DNA from 3 places in the Mesorhizobium sp. M0011 genome. Region 2 is predicted to be linked to each of the others. Evidence: riboswitches for the same ligand, from Rfam matches in the RefSeq annotation. Region 2 holds a riboswitch; each other region holds the start of a gene.
What was found. Region 2 has a riboswitch for cobalamin ahead of NKK51_RS16080 (ABC transporter ATP-binding protein). Riboswitches for the same ligand answer to the same signal wherever they lie in the genome.
Positions count from the first base shown of each region.

Region 1: another riboswitch for cobalamin. It lies ahead of bluB (5,6-dimethylbenzimidazole synthase); the one in region 2 lies ahead of NKK51_RS16080 (ABC transporter ATP-binding protein).
Region 3: another riboswitch for cobalamin. It lies ahead of NKK51_RS06895 (DUF1636 family protein); the one in region 2 lies ahead of NKK51_RS16080 (ABC transporter ATP-binding protein).

Region 1 covers NZ_JAMYVQ010000001.1:375,066-381,338, forward strand. The annotation lists gene NKK51_RS01760 (pirin family protein) at 1-83, opposite strand, end outside; gene NKK51_RS01765 (DUF2277 domain-containing protein) at 123-389, opposite strand; gene NKK51_RS01770 (exodeoxyribonuclease VII small subunit) at 501-752, opposite strand; gene NKK51_RS01775 (histone deacetylase family protein) at 756-1,682, opposite strand; cobalamin riboswitch at 1,804-1,983, shown strand; partial or broken gene bluB (5,6-dimethylbenzimidazole synthase) at 2,095-2,712, shown strand; gene NKK51_RS01785 (hypothetical protein) at 2,835-3,818, opposite strand; gene NKK51_RS01790 (TetR/AcrR family transcriptional regulator) at 4,104-4,712, opposite strand; gene NKK51_RS01795 (MFS transporter) at 4,834-6,057, shown strand; gene ribB (3,4-dihydroxy-2-butanone-4-phosphate synthase) at 6,095-6,273, opposite strand, start outside.
Region 2 covers NZ_JAMYVQ010000013.1:22,360-28,632, reverse strand. The annotation lists gene NKK51_RS16100 (metal ABC transporter permease) at 1-297, shown strand, start outside; gene NKK51_RS16095 (metal ABC transporter permease) at 297-1,145, shown strand; partial or broken gene NKK51_RS16090 (FecCD family ABC transporter permease) at 1,170-2,155, opposite strand; gene NKK51_RS16085 (ABC transporter substrate-binding protein) at 2,291-3,238, opposite strand; gene NKK51_RS16080 (ABC transporter ATP-binding protein) at 3,284-4,072, opposite strand; cobalamin riboswitch at 4,235-4,441, opposite strand; gene NKK51_RS16075 (AraC family transcriptional regulator) at 4,737-5,570, shown strand; gene NKK51_RS16070 (DSD1 family PLP-dependent enzyme) at 5,575-6,273, opposite strand, start outside.
Region 3 covers NZ_JAMYVQ010000004.1:273,110-279,382, reverse strand. The annotation lists gene NKK51_RS06915 (NADH-quinone oxidoreductase subunit C) at 1-496, opposite strand, end outside; gene NKK51_RS06910 (NuoB/complex I 20 kDa subunit family protein) at 501-1,082, opposite strand; gene NKK51_RS06905 (NADH-quinone oxidoreductase subunit A) at 1,073-1,438, opposite strand; gene NKK51_RS06900 (winged helix-turn-helix domain-containing protein) at 1,770-2,969, shown strand; cobalamin riboswitch at 3,000-3,203, shown strand; gene NKK51_RS06895 (DUF1636 family protein) at 3,242-3,670, shown strand; gene cobW (cobalamin biosynthesis protein CobW) at 3,673-4,725, shown strand; gene NKK51_RS06885 (cobaltochelatase subunit CobN) at 4,744-6,273, shown strand, end outside.

The DNA of each region.
Region 1 (6,273 bases), on a different contig from region 2:
GCGTTGGGTATGACCATCAATTCGATCTGATCGCTGGCGAAGGCATCGCCTGCCTCAGGGTCTTTCCCGGGGAAGAAGCTCATGGACTCTCCTTGTCGGTGGTCGAAGGCCGCCTGGCCGCATCAGGCAAAGCGGATCGCCGCCTTTGCCCGCAGCTTGGCCGCCACCTCTTCGCGATTACGCGGATGCTGGTGGGTTTCCAGGGAATCGAGCAGTTCGCGCGCCGAGGCGGCGATGGCTTCGACGGCATGGTCGAAGGCGTGCTGGTTCTGCTTCGAGGGTCGCGTGGTTCCGCTCAGCTTGCGGACGAACTGAAGAGCCGCGTCGCGCACCTCGTCATTGGTTGCCGGCGGATCAAAATTGAACAGGGTCTTGATGTTTCTGCACATCGCTTCCGTATCTCCTCTTGTCCTTGAGCTGTTTCAATCGGAACGAGTTATATCCTCGATCATGATCATGTCCAAAAACCGGTGAGGCGAGGCCATCGTTCGGACCGAGCCTCAATCCGCGTCGAGTGGCTCCGTTCCAACCGGCTTGCCGTCGCGCGACAGCCTGATCTTCTCGACCTTGTCCTCGGCGGCCTTCAGCAGCCGGTCGCAATGCGCCTTCAGCGCCTCACCACGCTCATAGATCTTGATCGACTGGTCGAGCGGCACGTCGCCACGCTCCAGATCATCGACGATCTTCTCCAGCGCATCGAGTGCCTGCTCGAAGCTCATCGCCTTGACGTCTTCGTTGGTCTCATCGGCCATCATTCATCCTTTCATCAGTCGCCCGACATGGGCGGCGACCGAAAATGCCAATCCCTGCAGATCGTAGCCGCCCTCGAGCAGGCTGACGAGCCGGTTGCCGCTGTGGCGTGCCGCGCGCTGCATCAGCTGGCCGGTCGCCCAGTCGAAATCATCCTCGGTCAGATTGATCTCGGCCAGCGGATCGCGGTGGTGCGCGTCGAACCCCGCCGAAATGATGATCAGGTCGGGCGCGAAATTGTCGAGCGCGGGCAGGACGCGCGACAGGAAGGCATCGCGAAACACTTCGCTGCCGGTCTGCGGCGCCAGCGGTGCGTTGACGATGTTGCCGGCGCCCGTTTCGGTCTTCGCTCCGGTGCCGGGATAAAGCGGCATCTGGTGTGTCGAGCAATAGAGCACCGACGGATCGTCCCAGAAAATATCCTGCGTGCCATTGCCGTGATGCACGTCCCAGTCGACGACGGCAACGCGCTCGACACCGTGTTTCTTCTGCGCATAACGCGCCGCGATCGCCGCCGTGTTGAACAGGCAAAAGCCCATCGCCGTGGTCTTTTCGGCATGATGGCCGGGCGGCCGGGCGGCGACGAAGACGTTGTCGGCGCGGCCCGAAAAGACATCATCGACGGCGGCGTTGGCGGCGCCGATCGCGGTGATCGCCGCTTGCCAGCTCTTCGGGCTGGCAGTGGTGTCGGCATCGATGCGGGCAATCCCCTCGTCGGGGATGGCGGCGCGCACGCGGGCGACGAAATCGGCGGGATGCGCGTAGAGGATGGTGGCCTCGTCGCCTTCCGGCGCCTGAATACGATCGAGCCCGGCAAAGGCTTCGTCGTCGAGCACGCGCTCGATGGCGCGTAAGCGGTCGGGCCGCTCGGGATGTCCGGGCGGCGTGAGATGCTCGAGGAAGATCGGATGGGTGTAGAGACGGGTGGTCATCGTCCTAATCTAGTGACCCGGATCGACAAAGGCCATGCACGGGCGGCCGATGACTGGGGAAAATCGCGACTGCGTCCATTCGCGTCGCCGCAGGCATTGGCCCCGCGGGCGCTTCGGCGTAAGGTCCCTGGTACTGCCTGGTGCCCGCCGCAAGCGGGAGAATCGGGAACACGGTTGAATTCCGTGGCGTGCCCAACGCTGTGAGGGGGACCGCGCCGGTAAATGCCACTGTCGATGACGGGAAGGCACCGGACGCGGGTTGATCCCGAGCCAGAAGACCGGCCTGGCAGGCATTGTCATCCGCGTGGTCAGGCGGATGGCATCAGAGCGACGTGCGTCTACTTGGACGCACAAAGTACGCTCTGTCAGTTTTGAATCTGCAATCGCAAGGGGACAAGCGATGCCGGAACACATGACCGCTGCCATTGACGATGGATTTGACCAGAATGCGCGCGATGCGGTCTACCGCGCCATGTTCACGCGGCGTGACGTGCGCAGCCATTTCCTGCCCACCGCGATCGATGACGACGTGCTGGCACGGCTGCTGCTTGCCGCCCATCACGCGCCATCGGTCGGCTTCATGCAGCCATGGAATTTCATTGTCATTCGCGATGTCAAACGACGGGCGGAGGTGCGCGACCTGTTCCTGGCCGCGCGAGAACAGGAACTGCCGGCGATCGAGGCGGAAAAACAGGCGCTGTACCGCAAGCTCAAGCTGGAAGGCATCTGCGAGAGCGCGCTCAACATCTGCATCACCTGCGACCGGCAGCGCTCGAAGGGTTCGCCGCTGGGACGCTGGCACAATCCGGAGATGGATCTCTACAGCACCGTCTGCGCGGTGCAGAATTTCTGGCTGGCCGCGCGTGCCGAGGGCGTTGGCGTCGGCTGGGTGAGCATCATCGAGGCTGAGGCGCTGAAGCGGCTGTTGGCCATTCCGGATCACGTAACGCCGGTCGCCTATCTCTGCGTCGGCCGTGTTTCCGAGTTCGCTCCCAAACCGGACCTTGAAACGCATGGCTGGGGACGGCGGCTGCCGCTGCCGGAGCTGATCATGAGCGAGACCTTTTCCGGGCAAGGCGAGACACAGCTCAAATCCACCGTGGCGCGCCTCAACACCGTTCCTGCCTCACCAGACACCATCCGCCCAGCCGATCAGGGTGTGGCGCCGGCCGTAGCCCAGCGCGAACCGCCGAAGGAGGCCAGCGCCTTGTCCTTGAGCTCCCTGAACTTCGACGATGCCTCGGCCAGCCGGGCGTCCCAGGCCGGATCGGGCACCTGGCCCGCGATGGTCTTGAAATAGACCTGCATCAGGCAGGCGATGGCGAAAGGCTCGATGAACGCCGCCTTGAATGCCCAGGCGAAGACGATGGCGAGCACAAAAGCCCAGCCGGCGAGCTGGCCAGGCATCAGGAACAGAATCGCACCGGCAGGTGCCAGCATCATCAGAAAGATGATGAACGACATGCCCCACATGATGACCGCCAGCCAGACGGCGTTCTTGACCATGACCTTGCCGTTCTGAGCATAGAGCACTACGCCTTGGCGCGCCGTCTCGAAGGGCGAGGCTGAATTGATGCGGATGTTGTAGCCGAGGATGATCTCGTCGACATAGGTCAGCGACAGGCGGATCACCGTGTTGATGAAGGAGACCAGGCCGCTCAGGCCTGGTATCGGCAGGAAGGCGGCGATACCGCCGAGCAGGCCGGTGATGGCACGGATGGCACCCTTGACGAGTCGGTCGACGACGAAAAGGATGTTGGCTTCGGCAAAACGCTGGGTGACGACATCCCTGGCGTAGGCGATCTGGTCCTGACCGCCGGGAATGTCGCGGCCGTCGATCAGATGAACCATGACGGCGATGTGGCCGGCCTTGACGACATAGAGGATGTATTCGCGGATCCAGTAGACGGCGATCGAGACGACGCCGAAACCGACCACGCCGCCCCACAGGGCAAACGACAGCGGCCCGTCGGGATCGGTGGAGATATGGCCGACGCCATAGCCGACAGAGGCACCGGTGCCGGTCGCCACGATGTAGGCCAGCGTGATGCCGAAATAGACGATCATGCGAAAAACGATGAACGGCCAGGTCCGCATCATGATGGACACCGACCGGCCGATCTCAAAATCCCACATGTGCCCCGAATCTCCGCCTCAGAGATGGTGGAAGAGGATGGACTCAACCCGGCGATTGTCAATTGCCGGCCCTGACGCCAAAGGGCGACGAATTCGGGGTAACGGGTTGGTTCGGAGCCCGCCAGCGCGTTGGCTGACGGAGCATCAAACGAAAAACCCGCCTGTGCGGCCGGTCACTGGCGCAAATCAGCACCATGGACGAATATATACCTTAGCTGAGGGCACGGTGTCAAGAAAAAATTCCTATCGTGAACAGCTGCCGGCACGAAAGCTCTGGTGGGAACTTCAATTCGACTGCGGATCCGGCTTCCTGAGCAGGCCTTCGAGCAGTTGCTTGAACGCCGTCACCACCTTCTTCGACGTCGTTTCGGGGTCGTTCGAATTGGCGATCCGTTGCGCCGCCTGGCTGCTCGCTCCGATGATCAGTCGCGAGGCGGTCTCGGGGTCGAGGCTGGAGACAACGACCCCCTCCTCCTGCAGCGCGGTCAGATGGTCGGTCATTGAAGCGATGCACGCACTGGCATTCGGCCATTGCGCTGGATCCCCCAGCACGGCCGGGCCATCGCGGAACATGATGCGCTGGATTTCCGGCTCCAGCGCCATCTCGATATAGGTCGAGCACTCGTCGACGAAATGTTGCCAGCGGGTCGGTGCTCTCGACGCGACCTCATTGATGCGCGCCGCCATCTCGCCGTCAATCTGGGCTATGACCGCCTGCAGCAGCCCCTTCTTGTCGCCGAAATGATGATAGAGCGCGCCGCGCGTCAGCCCGGCCGAAGCGGTGAAATCATCCATCGAGGCTGCTGCATAGCCTGTTGTGCCGAAGGCATGACGGGCCGCCGCGATAAGCTTTGCGCGCGTCTCGGCGATCATCTCCTTGCGGGGTCTGTGCATGTGTCCTGGACCTATTCACATACGCTTCGTATGCTAATTGACATACGCGGCGTATGCTCTATCTAATAATCATACGCTCCGTATGTAATTGTCCAATCGTCCTTTGTCGAGGAACCAACCGATGCAAAATCCCTATGCGGAAATCTTTCGTGCCCCCGGCGCCAAGGGCTTTGCGGCCGCCGGCTTCCTAGCGCGCCTGCCGATCGCCATGGCGCCCATCGGCATCGTGGCGATGCTGTCGCAGGCGCGCGGCGAATACTGGCTGGCTGGAGCCGTCTCGGCGACATACGCGCTGGCCAACGCCTTCGTCGCGCCGCAAATATCGAGACTGGTGGACCGCCTGGGCCAGACACGAATCGTCGTGCCCACCACTATCATCGCGGTGCTGGCTTTCGCCGTCCTCATAGCGGCGGCCAACCAGGACTGGCCGGTGTGGACGCTGTTCGTGTCGGCACTCCTGGCCGCCGCCATGCCAAGCATACCTGCGATGGTGCGGGCGCGCTGGACAGAGATTTTCCGAGGACGACCGCAGATGAACACCGCATTCGCCTTCGAGTCCGTGGCCGATGAACTGGTCTATATCGCCGGGGCATCGTTATCGGTCGGCCTGAGTGCCGCCCTATTCCCGGAAGCCGGCGTTCTGGTGAGCACATTATTTCTCGCATTCGGATCAGCGGCCTTCATCCTGCAACGCTCGACCGAGCCCCAGGTGCGGCCGGTCGACCATAACTCAAGCGGCTCGGCGATCCGCCTGCGGCCGGTTCAGATCATCACGCTTGCCCTGATCTTCGTCGGCGCAACCTTCGCGACGACGGAAGTGACCACCGTGGCGATCACCAAGGAGCTTGGCCAACCCGGCGCCGCCAGCCTTGTCATCGGCGTTTATGCGCTGGGATCGTTCGTGCTCGGCATCATCGTCGGCGCGCTCAGCCTGAAGGCGCCGCTGCAACGCCAGCTCGCCATCGCAGTCGCCCTCGTCGCGCTCGGCACGCTGTTGCCGCTCGCCGCCGACACCGTGCCGCTGCTGGCGCTGACCGTGTTCATCAGCGGTGTGGCGATCTCGCCGACCTTCATCACGGCCTTCGGCCTGATCGAGCGGCATGTGCCGGAAGCGATGCTGACCGAAGGCATCACCTGGGTCATGACCGGCATCGGCATCGGCATGGCGCTGGGCTCGTTCGCGGCCGGCGCGGTGGTGGATGCGTTCGGTGCACCGAACGGGTTCTGGGTGTCGGTGGCTTCAGGCACGATCGCGCTGGCCACGGTGCTGCTTGGCCAACGCAGCCTTGCCACGACTGAGTGCGAGATGGACGGATGTGAAGCGGCCGCGATTGCCGCGGAATAATCAGATAGCGCCCGGTTTCGAGCCGGGCGCTAGCTGCCTAGAGGATCTCGGTCTTGGCGATGTGGATGCCAAAACCTTCGAGGCCGACATAGTGGCGTTCGCGCGAGGCGATCAGGTTGATCGAGGAGATGCCGAGATCCTTGAGGATCTGCGCGCCGAGCCCGATCTCGCGCCACTCGTTTTCGCGGCGGCGAGCCTCTTCGTGATCCTCGCGGT
Region 2 (6,273 bases):
GTCGCCGCGCTCCAGACCGTCGGCGCGATCCTCGTGATCGCGATGGTGGTAACGCCTGGCGCCACCGCCTATCTGCTTACCGATCGGTTCGGCGTCATGATCCTGCTCGCGATGGCGATCGGCGCGGCGACGAGCGCGGTTGGCGCCTATCTCAGCTTCTTTCTCGATGGCGCGACTGGCGGACTGATCGTGGTGCTGCAGACCGTGGTCTTTCTGATTGCCTTCGTCTTCGCACCCAAACATGGGCGGCTCGCCGCACGCCGGGCGGCACGTGCCGCATCGCAGGTCGCGTCATGATGACGATCTGGTCCTGGATCGCCGAACCGCTCAGCCACGAATTCATGCGTCGCGGTCTCGCCGTCGCCGTTCTGGTCGGCGCCATTTGCGCAGTGTTGTCCTGCTATCTCGTCCTGAAGGGCTGGTCGCTGATGGGCGACGCCGTTTCGCATGCCGTGCTTCCGGGTATCGTGCTCGCCTATATCGCCGGGATCCCGCTTGCCTTCGGCGCCTTCGTGGCAGGACTTGGCTGCGCGCTGGCGACGGGCTACCTCAAGCAGCACAGCCGGATCAAGGAGGACGCAGTCATGGGCATCGTCTTCTCAGGCATGTTCGCGTTTGGCCTGGTGCTGTTCGTCAAAGTCGAGACCGACCAGCATCTCAATCATATCCTGTTCGGCAACATGCTCGGCGTCCAGTGGCGCTACGTGATCGAGGCGGCGGTCATCGTCGTGCCGGCGATCCTCATCGTTCTGGCAAAACGCAAGGATCTGCTGCTTTATTGTTTCGATCCGGCCCATGCGCGCGCGATCGGCCTGCCGGTCAACCTGCTGCATTTCGGGCTGCTGACGCTGCTCGCGTTGACCATCGTGGCCTCGCTGAAGGCTGTCGGGATCATCCTTGTCATCGCCATGCTGATCGCGCCGGGAGCGATCGGCTTTCTTTTGACGAAGAGCTTTGAGCGCATGCTCGCCATTGCCGCCGCGGCCGCCATCGGGTCGAGCGTCGTGGGAACGATTCTCAGCTATCACATCGACGCAGCCACCGGCCCGACGATCGTCGTCGTTCAGGCCGGCGTTTTTTTGCTTGCCCTGTTCCAGTCGAAGCGCCCAAAGCAACGGGTGCAACTGGGCATTTCGGGAGAGTAATCGCGGCCCTGACCCAGGCCGCACTCAAAGCCGGTTGCGGATCAGCATGGTGACGACGAAGAACGCGCCGACCGAGCTGGTGATGATGCCGATCGGCAGTTCCTGCGGCGGCAGCAGCGTTCGGGCCAGAAGATCGCTGGCCAGCAACAGCACGGCGCCGAAGACGGCGCAGCTGGCAACCAGGCGCAGGTGCAAGGGGCCCGCCAGCGGCCGCGACAGATGCGGGATCATCAGCCCGACGAAGCCGATGACGCCGGCGACCGAGACCAGGATCGCCGTCGAGAAGGCGGCGACGAGAAAGGTCATCCTTCGCATCCGCGCCACCGGCACGCCCAGGCTTTCGGCGGCGTTTTCGCCGGCCAGGAAAGCATCGAGCCGGCGGTGGTTCCACAGCGCGTAAGCCAGAATGGTGCCTGCTCCCAGCGCGCCCAGCCAGATATTATCCCAGCGCGCCAGGCCAAGGCCGCCCATGGCCAGAACAGCACGGAGTGGGCGGCGCGCTGATCGCCGGCAAAGACAAGATAGTTGGTCAAGGCGGTGAACATGAAGGACACGGCAAGGCCGGCAAGGATCAGCCGCTCCGGGCCTTGCCCCCTCACCCGCGCAACCAGCAGCAGCACTACGCCGGCAGCCAATATGCCGCCGGTGAAGGCCGCGACCGGCAATGTCCAGATGCCGAAACTGTCGCCGAAGACGGTGATGACGGAAACCGCACCCGCGGCGGCGCCCGACGACAGGCCGAACAGGAACGGGTCGGCAAGGTCGTTGCGGGTCACCGTCTGCAGCAGCGCACCGACGACGCCGAGACCGGCCCCGACGCAGATGGCCAGGATCGTGCGCGGCAGCCGCAGGTCGACCACGATCTTGCCGACCGGCCCGGCCACGTCGTGCCCGCTGAAGCCGACTGCGCGGCCAAGCGCGGCAACAACATCGGTCAGCGGGATCAGCGTCGAGCCGTAGGCGATCGACAGCAGAGCGAGAGCGGCGAGCGCCGCCGCCCCCGCCAGCATGGCCAGTGCAAATGCCGTATGGCGCAAGCCTGGAAATGCGTCGTGTCTGTCAGGACGCGTGCGACGCACTTCCAGGATCTTTTGTTCATGCATGTCGTTGCCCCAAAACCGCTGCGCACTTTTGGGCCACAGGCATCAAAACGCTTCCGGATGCATGGCCTTGGCGATCTTGTCGATCGCTTCGATGTTGGCCGGGCCCGGCGTCAGTTCGGCATAGCGCAGGGCGACGAAGCGCTCGTTCTTGACCGCGTCCGTCTCCTTCATCGCCGGATGCGCCTTCAGGAAATCGAGCAGTTTCCTGTAGCCACCGCCATCCTGGTAATCGAGCAGGATGAGGAATTGCGGATTGCGCGACGCCACCGTTTCCCAGTCCGTATTGCCCCAGCTGGTGTCCATGTCGGCCATGATGTTGTCGCCGCCGGCGGCTGATATCATGGCGCTGGGGATGGCGAATTTGCCTGCGGTGAACGGCTTGTCCTCGCCGGAATCATAGAGGAAGACCCGCGTTCCCTTGGCGTCGCCGACCTTGGCGGTGATGTCGGCGAGCCGCGTCTTCCAGCCGGAGACAAGCTTCTCAGCTTCGGCCTCCTTGCCGAAGATCTTGCCCAGTTTCTCGACATCGCCATAGAGCAGGTCCATCGAGGCGGCAGGGCGGCTCTTGTCGAGATGGACGCAGCTTTCCGTCAGCACCAGCGTCTTGATGCCGTGCGGAGCAAGCGTGTCGGGCGTCACTTCACCACCCGGCTTCATGCCATAATACCAGCCGGCGAAGAAAAAATCGGGCTCGACCGCGACGAGGTTTTCGAGCGTCGGATATTTCGGCGCCAGTTCCGGGATCGAACCCTGCTCGGCCTTGAACTCAGGACCCACCTTGTACCATCCGGTGATGCCGGTCAGGCCGACGATCGACGGCTGCAGTTTCAGCGCGAAAGCCATCTCGGCCATGTTGAGATCCTGGATGACGACGCGCTTCGGCGGCGCATCGAAGGTCAGCGGCTTGCCGCAGCTGTCGACAGTTACCGGGAAGGCCAGGGCTGTCGAGGCCAGCAGCGAGAAGGCAAGCGAAAAAGCAAGGCGTTTCAAGGGTTTGCTCCTGTGGACGGGATGATCGATATGGGACGGCTTCAATCAGGATGGCGGCGCGGCACGGTTCGGAACATCGAACACCGTCAGTTCGCGGTCTTCGGTCGGATGGCGCAGACGCAGCACATCGATGCCGAAAATTTCGCGAATCAGCTTTTGGGTCAGCGCTTCGCGCGGTGCGGCGAGCGCTTGCAGACGGGCATGGTTCATCACCGCCACCCTGGTGGCGAACGGTGCCACCAGCGCCAGATCGTGCAGCACCGCGATCACCGTCATCTCGAAGCCTGCCACGAGGTCGAGCAGTTCGCCGCGGGCGCGCGGGTCGAGATGGTTGGTCGGCTCGTCGAGGAACAGGATCTTTGGCTGCTGGGCGATGGCGCGGGCCAGTTGGGCGCGCTGGCGCTCGCCGCCCGACAGCGAGCCGATGGTGCGGCCAAGCAGCGGCAGCAGGCCGGTCCGGCGCAGCGCATCGACGACAATGTCACGCTCCTCGCTCCTGCGCCGTAGCCGAGCGTGCGGGACCCGGCCCAGCTCGACATAGTCGATCACCGCCAGCCGCGGATCGGGCTGGTCGGCCTGGCCGACAACGGCGATATGCAGCGCCCGCTCGGCGGCGGAAATCCCGTCCAGCCGGCGCCCGCCGAGGTTCACCTCGCCGGAGCTCGGCCGCAGCATGCCCGACAGCATGCGCAGCAGCGTCGTCTTGCCCGCGCCGTTGGGACCGATGATGGCTAGGCGATCGCCAGCGGCCACCGAGAAGCTGACCGCCTGGACCAGATCCCGCCCATTGGCCATGGCGCAGAGGTCATGTGCTTCGAGAAGCGCTACGGTCATCGGCTGCCCGCCAGATTGCCGGGATGGCAAAGCGTGCACACGATGATGCGATGATCGATAGACCCGTCCAACTTTCCGTCACTTTCCAAAACTGGCGACGGAAGGAAGCTGGCGAAGCGGCCGACAAGACCGGGATTCGCGTTTCCTCCCGGCACACCCCGTCCGGTCAACTCAGTGATGGCAGGTCTCCTGGCTCGCGGGTCGTTGCGCCATCCTGCCTTCCCAGCCTTGCCGGCCAGTGGCATTCACGGATTTTGCTCGCCGCTTACAGTTGCGGGGGCAGCCACGGCCTCGACCCCTGGGGATCTCACCGTGTTCCCTTTTCACCCCTCGCCTTTCGACTCGGGGACCATCACCGCTTCAGCGTAGATTTCCCCCAATCGCTTCGCAATGGATTTCTCGGACGGAGTGGTGGGCCGGCTAGGGGAAACATGCATTTCACGCTCTCGATATGTAATAACATTACGCATTTAGAGGATGCCGCCTGGCGCTGTCAAGCGAAGCCTGCCGAATTTGGCTCGTCGGCGGCAAGGGGCGCTCGACCGCTGTGCCATATCGGTGTGCGACTGTGACGGGATCGGTTCGATTGCGCGGGATGCGCAATTTCGATCAAACTGGCCGCGCCAGGAAACGGCAGGATGATCTGGCCAATGCGAGGAGCAAAATGAACCCGACCGAGAAAGCGCTGTGGTTCGTCGAAAGTCATCTGCCGGAGGCGATCTCGCTTGACGATATCGCGCAAAGCAGCGGCGTGTCGCGTTTTCATGTGACGCGGGCTTTCGGCGCTGCCACGGGCCGCTCGGTGATGGGCTACATGCGCTCACGCCGGCTCACCGAGGCGGCGCGCAAGCTGGCCGGCGGGGCGCCCGACATTCTCTCCGTCGCGCTCGACGCCGGCTACAACTCGCATGAGGCGTTCACCCGTGCCTTCCGCGATCAGTTCGGCACCACGCCGGAACTGGTGCGCGCGCAAGGCACACTCGACAAGCTCGACCTCGTGGAGCCGATCCTGATGGACCAGTCCTTCCTCACCAATCTCGAACCACCGCGTTTCGAGACCAGCCGGCCGTTCCTGATCGCCGGCCTCGGCGAACGCTACAGCTGCGAAACCAGCGCCGCCATTCCGATGCAATGGCAGCGCTTCGGCCCCTATATCGGCAACATTCCGGGCGAGGCCGGCGACGTCGCCTATGGCGTCTGCGTCAACGGCGACGATGCCGGCAATTTCGACTACATCGCCGGCGTCGAAGTGTCTGATTTTTCCGACCTGCCCAAGGAATTCAGCCGGGTGCGGGTGCCGGCGCAGAAATATGCGGTCTTTGCCCACCGCGAACACATCTCGACCATCCGCCGCACGGTCAATACGATCTGGAACAAATGGCTGCCGGCTTCCGGCCACGAGATATCGGATGCGCCGGAATTCGAACGCTACGGCCCTGAGTTCGACCCACGCAGCGGCAATGGCGGGCTGGAGATCTGGATACCGGTGAAGGCGTAGTCGGTCAGGCCATCGGCAGCGCCGGCCAGCGATCGACTATCCCGCCGCCGGAAAACACAGCGATCGACCCGAACTGCTGCAGCACGGCTTCGCTCTGCGTCGGCCTTAGAAACGCGTAGTCGCCGGGCTTTGCGGTCGCGTCGGCGGGCAAGCCCATGAATTGCTGGTTGGAGGACAGGCCGAGCAGCCCGTTCGCCTTCATGCCTTCGGGGAAGACGGGCTCGGCCATCCACTTGCCGCCATAGAGATAGCAGCCCTTGCGCGGGAAGCGGCCGAGCGCCTGCAGCAGGCGGGTGACGGCCGGCGGGCCAGGCAGCATCGGCTCGACCATTTTCAAGATCGGCGTGGCGATGAAGGCCGCCGGCTGGAAGCCGTCGAGGCCTGGCGTATCGAAATCACTGGGCAGCACGAAGGCCGAGCCCATCGAGACCTCGTTGGCCATGCCGCCATGATGAAGCAGCGCGGTCTTGCTGCCGCCGATGTTCAGGATACGGCGCTGGTCGGCGCCGAGACAGGCGACGAACGCCGAGGCCTCCGCCGACGCCTTGGCCAATGCCTTTGCCGGTCCGCCGAAAAGGCCGGGAATGAGCGGCGCATGCGCCTCGTAGGCCATGACGCCTTCGCAATGCAGCCGGGCCGGCAACGCGCTCAACGCCTTCGACAAGGCCTCAGGATTGGCGAACCCGCCGCGATGCAGCCCGAC
Region 3 (6,273 bases), on a different contig from region 2:
TGACGCGCTTGGCCTCGTCGTCGTAACGCACCTCGACGAATCCGGTCAGCGGGAAATCCTTGCGTAGCGGATGGCCTTCGAAACCGTAGTCGGTCAGCAGGCGGCGCAGATCCGGGTGGCCGGAGAACAGCACGCCGTAGAGATCGTAGGTCTCGCGCTCGAACCAGTCGGCACCGGGAAACACGCCGGTGATCGACGGCACCATCGTCTCCTCGTCGGCCAGAACCTTGACGCGGACGCGCACATTCTGCTTCGGCGACAGGAGATGATAGACGACGTCGAAGCGCTTGGCCCGCGACGGATAGTCGGCGCCGCAGACATCGATGATCGAGATGAACTGGCAGCGCGCATCGTCGCGCAGGAAGGTCATGACCTCGACCAGGTCGCGCGGCTCTACATGAACGGTAAGCTCGCCATAGGCAATCGCCGCTTCGTTCACGCGGCCGATCAGCTTCTCGCCGAGATAGGTCGACAGTTCGCTCAGGGATGCGGTCATGGATTTACCGTTCGATCGTGCCGGTGCGGCGGATCTTCTTCTGCAGCAGAAGAATGCCGTAGAGCAGCGCTTCGGCGCTCGGCGGACAGCCGGGCACATAGATGTCGACCGGCACGATGCGGTCGCAGCCGCGCACCACCGAATAGGAATAGTGGTAGTAGCCACCGCCATTGGCGCAGGAGCCCATCGAGATGACGTAACGCGGTTCCGGCATCTGGTCGTAGACCTTGCGCAGCGCCGGCGCCATCTTGTTGGTCAGCGTGCCGGCGACGATCATGATGTCGGACTGGCGCGGGGACGCGCGCGGCGCGACGCCGAACCGCTCCGAATCATAGCGCGGCATCGAGGTGTGGATCATCTCGACCGCGCAGCAAGCGAGGCCGAACGTCATGAACATCAGCGACCCGCTGCGCGCCCAGGTGATGAGCGCCTCGGTCGAAGTGACCAAAAAGCCCTTGTCGGCCAACTCATTGTTGATCTCGAGGAAGAAGGGATCGTCCTCCCCCACCGGCCTGCCGGTGTTGGGGTCGATAATACCCTTGGGCTTCGGCGCGACGAGGGTGCCTGAACTGTCGTTCAATCCCATTCCAGCGCTCCTTTTTTCCATTCATAGGCAAAGCCGATGGTCAGCACCGCCAAAAACACCATCATCGACCAGAAACCGAGCATGCCGATCTTCGAAAACGACACCGCCCACGGAAACAGGAAGGCCACTTCCAGGTCGAAGATGATGAACAGGATCGACACCAGGTAGAAACGGATGTCGAACTTCATGCGCGCGTCGTCGAACGAGTTGAAACCGCACTCATAGGCGGAAAGCTTTTCGGGATCTGGATTGCGGTAGGCCACCAGAAAGGGCGCGGCCAGCAGCGCCAGGCCGACAACCAGCGCCACGCCTATGAACAGGACGATGGGCAGGTATGAGCTCAAGAGTGCGTTCATGCTCGGCTTTCCGTTGGCGCCAATCCACTTTGATTACAGCACCGGACCCTAATGCGGAAGCGTGACAGTTTAACCGCTGAACCGTTTTAAGGGCCTATGCTGCAACGCGGCGAGGGTTAGCGCAGCACTTCCAGCGAAGCAAGTCAAACCTTGTTCAAAACACCGACCTGGACGGCATATCGCGGCAAACTGGTCCGATCCGCTCCTGTTTGATTTCCTGCGCCTATTACTCCACTTTTCTCTCCTGACATGGATGCCGCCAAAACCCTGCTAGCATGGGTTGGAATCAGCCTTTCGACCCTCGGTCAAAACACTTCAAAGTGATGCCTGCATGAAGGAAAAGATCTCGCTCCCCACGGCCCGTCGCATCGCGCTTGCCGCCCAGGGGTTCCTCGATCCCCGCCCGACCGGTACGCCCGACCGCCGGCATTTTGCCCGCACCCTCTCCCGCACCGGCCTGCTGCAGATCGATTCCGTCAGCGCCGTGGTGCGCGCTCATTATATGCCGCTCTATTCGCGCCTTGGCCCCTACCCGTTCTCGCTGCTCGACAACGCGGCCGTGACGCGCAAGCGCACTGTTTTCGAATACTGGGCGCACGAGGCCTCCTTCCTGCCGGTCGAGACATACCCGCTGATGCGCTGGCGCATGCAGCGCGCCGAGCGCGGCGAGGAAATGTATCTGGGGCTCGCCAAATGGGGCCGCGAGCACGCCGGCTACATCGAAGAGATCTACCGCCAGGTCGCCGAGCGCGGCCCGATCGCCGCTTCCGCGCTGGAGGGCCAGAAAGGCTCGGGCGGCTGGTGGGGCTGGAGCCATGCCAAGCACGCCTTCGAATGGCTGTTCTGGGCCGGCCGCATCACCACGGCGCACCGTCGCGGGTTCGAGCGTTTCTATGATCTGCCCGAGCGCGTGCTGCCGCAGGCGGTCCTCGACCTTCCAGTGCCGACGCCTGAGGACGCGCACCGCGAATTGCTGCGCATTTCCGCCCGCGCCCACGGCGTGGCGACTTCAGGCGATTTGCGCGATTATTTCCGGCTGTCGCCCGCCGACATGAAAGGCCGGCTGGAGGAGCTCGTCGAAACAGGCGAGTTGATGCCGGTGCGTGTCGAAGGCTGGGACAAGCCGGCCTATCTTCACCGGGACGCCCGCCAGCCGCGCAAAGTCGAGGCCCGCGCCCTGCTGGCACCCTTCGATCCGGTCGTCTTCGAGCGTTCGCGCACCGAGCGGCTGTTCGACTTCCACTACCGCATCGAGATCTACACGCCGGCCGACAAGCGGCAATACGGCTATTATGTCCTGCCGTTCCTGCTCGGCGACAGGATCGTGGCACGCGTCGACCTCAAGGCCGATCGCCCGGCCAGCATACTGCGCGTCCATGCGGCCTATGCGGAGCCCGGTGCACCGCCTGAAACCGCTGCAGAGCTGTTCGAGGAATTGAAGCAGATGCAGGGCTGGCTCGGTCTCGAACGCATCGAAGTGACGCCTGCCGGGGATTTGGGGCCGGCGCTGGCCGACATCGCCGTGTCGTAAGCTCGCGTTGACACCGCCGCCCGCAAAAGCCTAAATCCGGTTCCAGATGGTCCCTTGCCCGCAACGGCAAGGGCTAAGAGGGAATGCGGTGCGGGGCAAAATCCCAAATCCGCGGCTGTCCCCGCAACTGTAAGCGAAGAGCCAAGGCCGAAAGCCACTGGGGAGTTCCCGGGAAGGCGGCTACCAAGGCGATGACCCGCGAGCCAGGAGACCTGCCGTCTGCGACTTTAGAATCCGATCGCCCGGCGGGTTTCCGGGCAAGGAGCACGATCTTGGACCACGACAGCAGTTTTTCGGCTGGCACAGCGGATATCTCGTCCGGCCATGATGATGCCTTGGCCGGCGTCACCATCATCGTCTGCGCCTCCTGCCGCGATGAGACCGGCGCCGACGCTCATCCCCGCGCCGGCGAATTGCTGGCGGACGACACGCGCCGCGCCGCATCTGGCGACGACATCCGCATCCGCAGCGTCGAATGCCTCGGCAATTGCAAGCGCCGCCTCAGCGCCGCCATCCTGCGCGACGGTTGCTGGAGCTATGTCTTCGGCGACCTGACAGCGACCAGCGGCGCCGACCTCATCACGGGTGCCAAGCTTTTCGCCACCTCGATCGACGGTCTGATCCCGTGGCGTGGCCGTCCCGATAGCCTGAAGCGCGGCCTCGTTGCCCGCATCCCTCCCCTAGACCTGCTGAAGGATTGACCATGACTGCCCCAGATTCGCCTGCGAACCTCTCCCGCGTTCCCTGCACCGTCGTCACCGGCTTCCTCGGCGCCGGCAAGACGACGCTGGTCCGTCACCTCCTGGAAAACGCCGGCGGCAAGCGCATTGCCATCATCGTCAACGAATTCGGCGACATCGGCATCGACGGCGAGATCCTCAAGGGCTGCGGCATAGACACCTGCCCGGAGGAAAATATCGTCGAACTGGCCAATGGCTGCATCTGCTGCACCGTCGCCGACGATTTCGTCCCGGCGCTCGACAAGATCCTCGCGCTGACGCCGAGGGTCGACCACATCCTGATCGAGACTTCGGGCCTGGCGCTGCCCAAGCCGCTGGTCCAGGCCTTTCAATGGCCGAGCGTGAAGAGCCGCGTCACAGTCGACGGCGTCATCGCCGTGGTCGACGGGCCGGCACTGGCCGAAGGCCGCGTCGCCAACGACATGAATGCCTTGCAGGCGCAGCGCGCCGGGGACGAGACGCTCGACCATGACGATCCGGTGGAAGAAGTGTTCGAGGATCAGATCGCCTGCGCCGACCTGATCATCCTGTCGAAGAGCGACCTGATGGACGCCGCCGGCACCGCCCGCGCCAACGCCATCATCAACGAACATTCCGCCCGCGCGGTGAAGATCGTGCCGACGTCGCATGGCAAGGTCGATCCCTCCGTGCTGCTCGGTCTCGGTCTCGCCGTCGAGGACGACATCGAAAACCGCAAGTCCCACCATGACGGCGCATTCGACCATGAGCATGACGACTTCGACACCTTCATCGTCGACATTGCCTCGATCGCCAATCCGGACGAGTTGGCAAAGCGCGTCGCCACCGTCGCCGAAGAAGAGAACGTGCTGCGCGTAAAAGGCTTCGTCGAGGTCGGCGGCAAGCCCATGCGGCTCTTGCTGCAGGCCGTCGGGCCGCGCGTCAATCATTACTATGACCGCGCCTGGACCGCGCAGGACGACCGCCGCTCGCGTCTCGTCGTCATCGGCCTGAAGGGGCTGAACCGCCCGGCGATCGAGCGTATACTCGCCGGCTGATCTCGGACACGGGTTGCGATGCACATCCTCACCACGACATCCGCCTCGCTCGACGACCTCGCCGAGCCGGTCGATCTGCGGCAGGCGCCGGCGGATATCGTGGCCCTGTCCTTCACCGACAGCGACCTCGCCGGACTGGCGGCAGCCTGGAAGGCCGATGCCGGCCGCCTGCCCTCGATGCGGCTGGCTGCCCTGCGTGACCTGCGCCATCCCATGTCCGTCGACCTCTGGGTCGACAGCGTCGCCCGTCACGCCAAGGTCATCCTCGTGCGCATCCTCGGCGGCTACGACTGGTGGCGCTACGGCTGCGACCAGCTTGCCTCGACCGCCCGCGCACACGGCATAAAGCTGGCGCTGCTGCCCGGCGAATGCCGCGACGAGGATCTGCGCCTGATCGAAGCCTCGACGCTGCCGCGCGAGGAGCTCGATGGCCTGCTCGACTATTTCCGCGAGGGCGGCCCGGCGAATATGAGCGCGCTGGTGCGGAGGCTGGCGCGACTGGCGGGACAGGATGCGGCTTTTGCAGAGCCGGTTCCAGTGCCGAAAGCCGGGTTTTATGAGCCAGGACTTGGGGTCGTTGGTGATCCTTCACACCCCCCTCTGTCCTGCCGGACATCTCCCCCGCAAGGGGGGAGATCGGACTTCATCAAAGCCGGCTCTTTTCCCGTTTCATTAGAAGCTGACGCGTCCGCAACCTCGACAATTGGCGAAATCTCCAATGACAGCGCAATCTCCCCCCTTGCGGGGGAGATGTCCGGCAGGACAGAGGGGGGTGTGAAGGAACTCGACGCTGACAACGTCAACGCTCCTATCATCCCCATCCTGTTCTATCGCTCGATGCTATTGGCCGCCGATGTCGCGCCCATCGATGCGCTTTTCCACGCGCTCCGCCAGCGCGGCATCAATCCGGTCCCCATCTTCGTCTCCAGCCTCAAGGACCCCTCATCCCTGGCGTTCGTGGAAACCGCACTCGCCGCGCTCAATCCCGCCGCCATCATCACCGCGACCGCTTTCGCGTCCGGCGCCGAACCCGGCATTGAAACCCTGTTCGACCGCGCCGGCGTACCGGTCTTCCAGGTCATCGTCGCCACCACCCGCCGCGACGTCTGGGAGACCAACCAGCGCGGCCTGGCGCCCGCCGACCTCGCCATGCATGTCGTGCTGCCCGAACTCGACGGCCGCATCCTGGCCGGCGCCATTTCCTTTAAGGGCGAGAGCGAGATCGATCCAGCACTTGGCCACCGCGCCTTTGCCAACCGGCCGGAACCGGATCGTGTGGCGCAAGTGGCTGACCGCGTCGCGGCCTTTATCCGCCTGCAGGAGACAGCCCGCGCCGAACGCAAGCTGGCCATCCTGATGCCGGATTATCCCAGTGCCCCCGGCCGCACCGGCTACGCCGTGGGTTTGGATGTCCCGTCCAGCGTGCTGGCCATGCTGCAGGACCTCAGCGAACAGGGCTATGTCGTTGAGGGGATTCCGCAAACGCCGCGTGAGTTGCTGGCGCGGCTGGGCCAGGGCGGGCATGGCTTGGCCTTGAGGGATTATGTG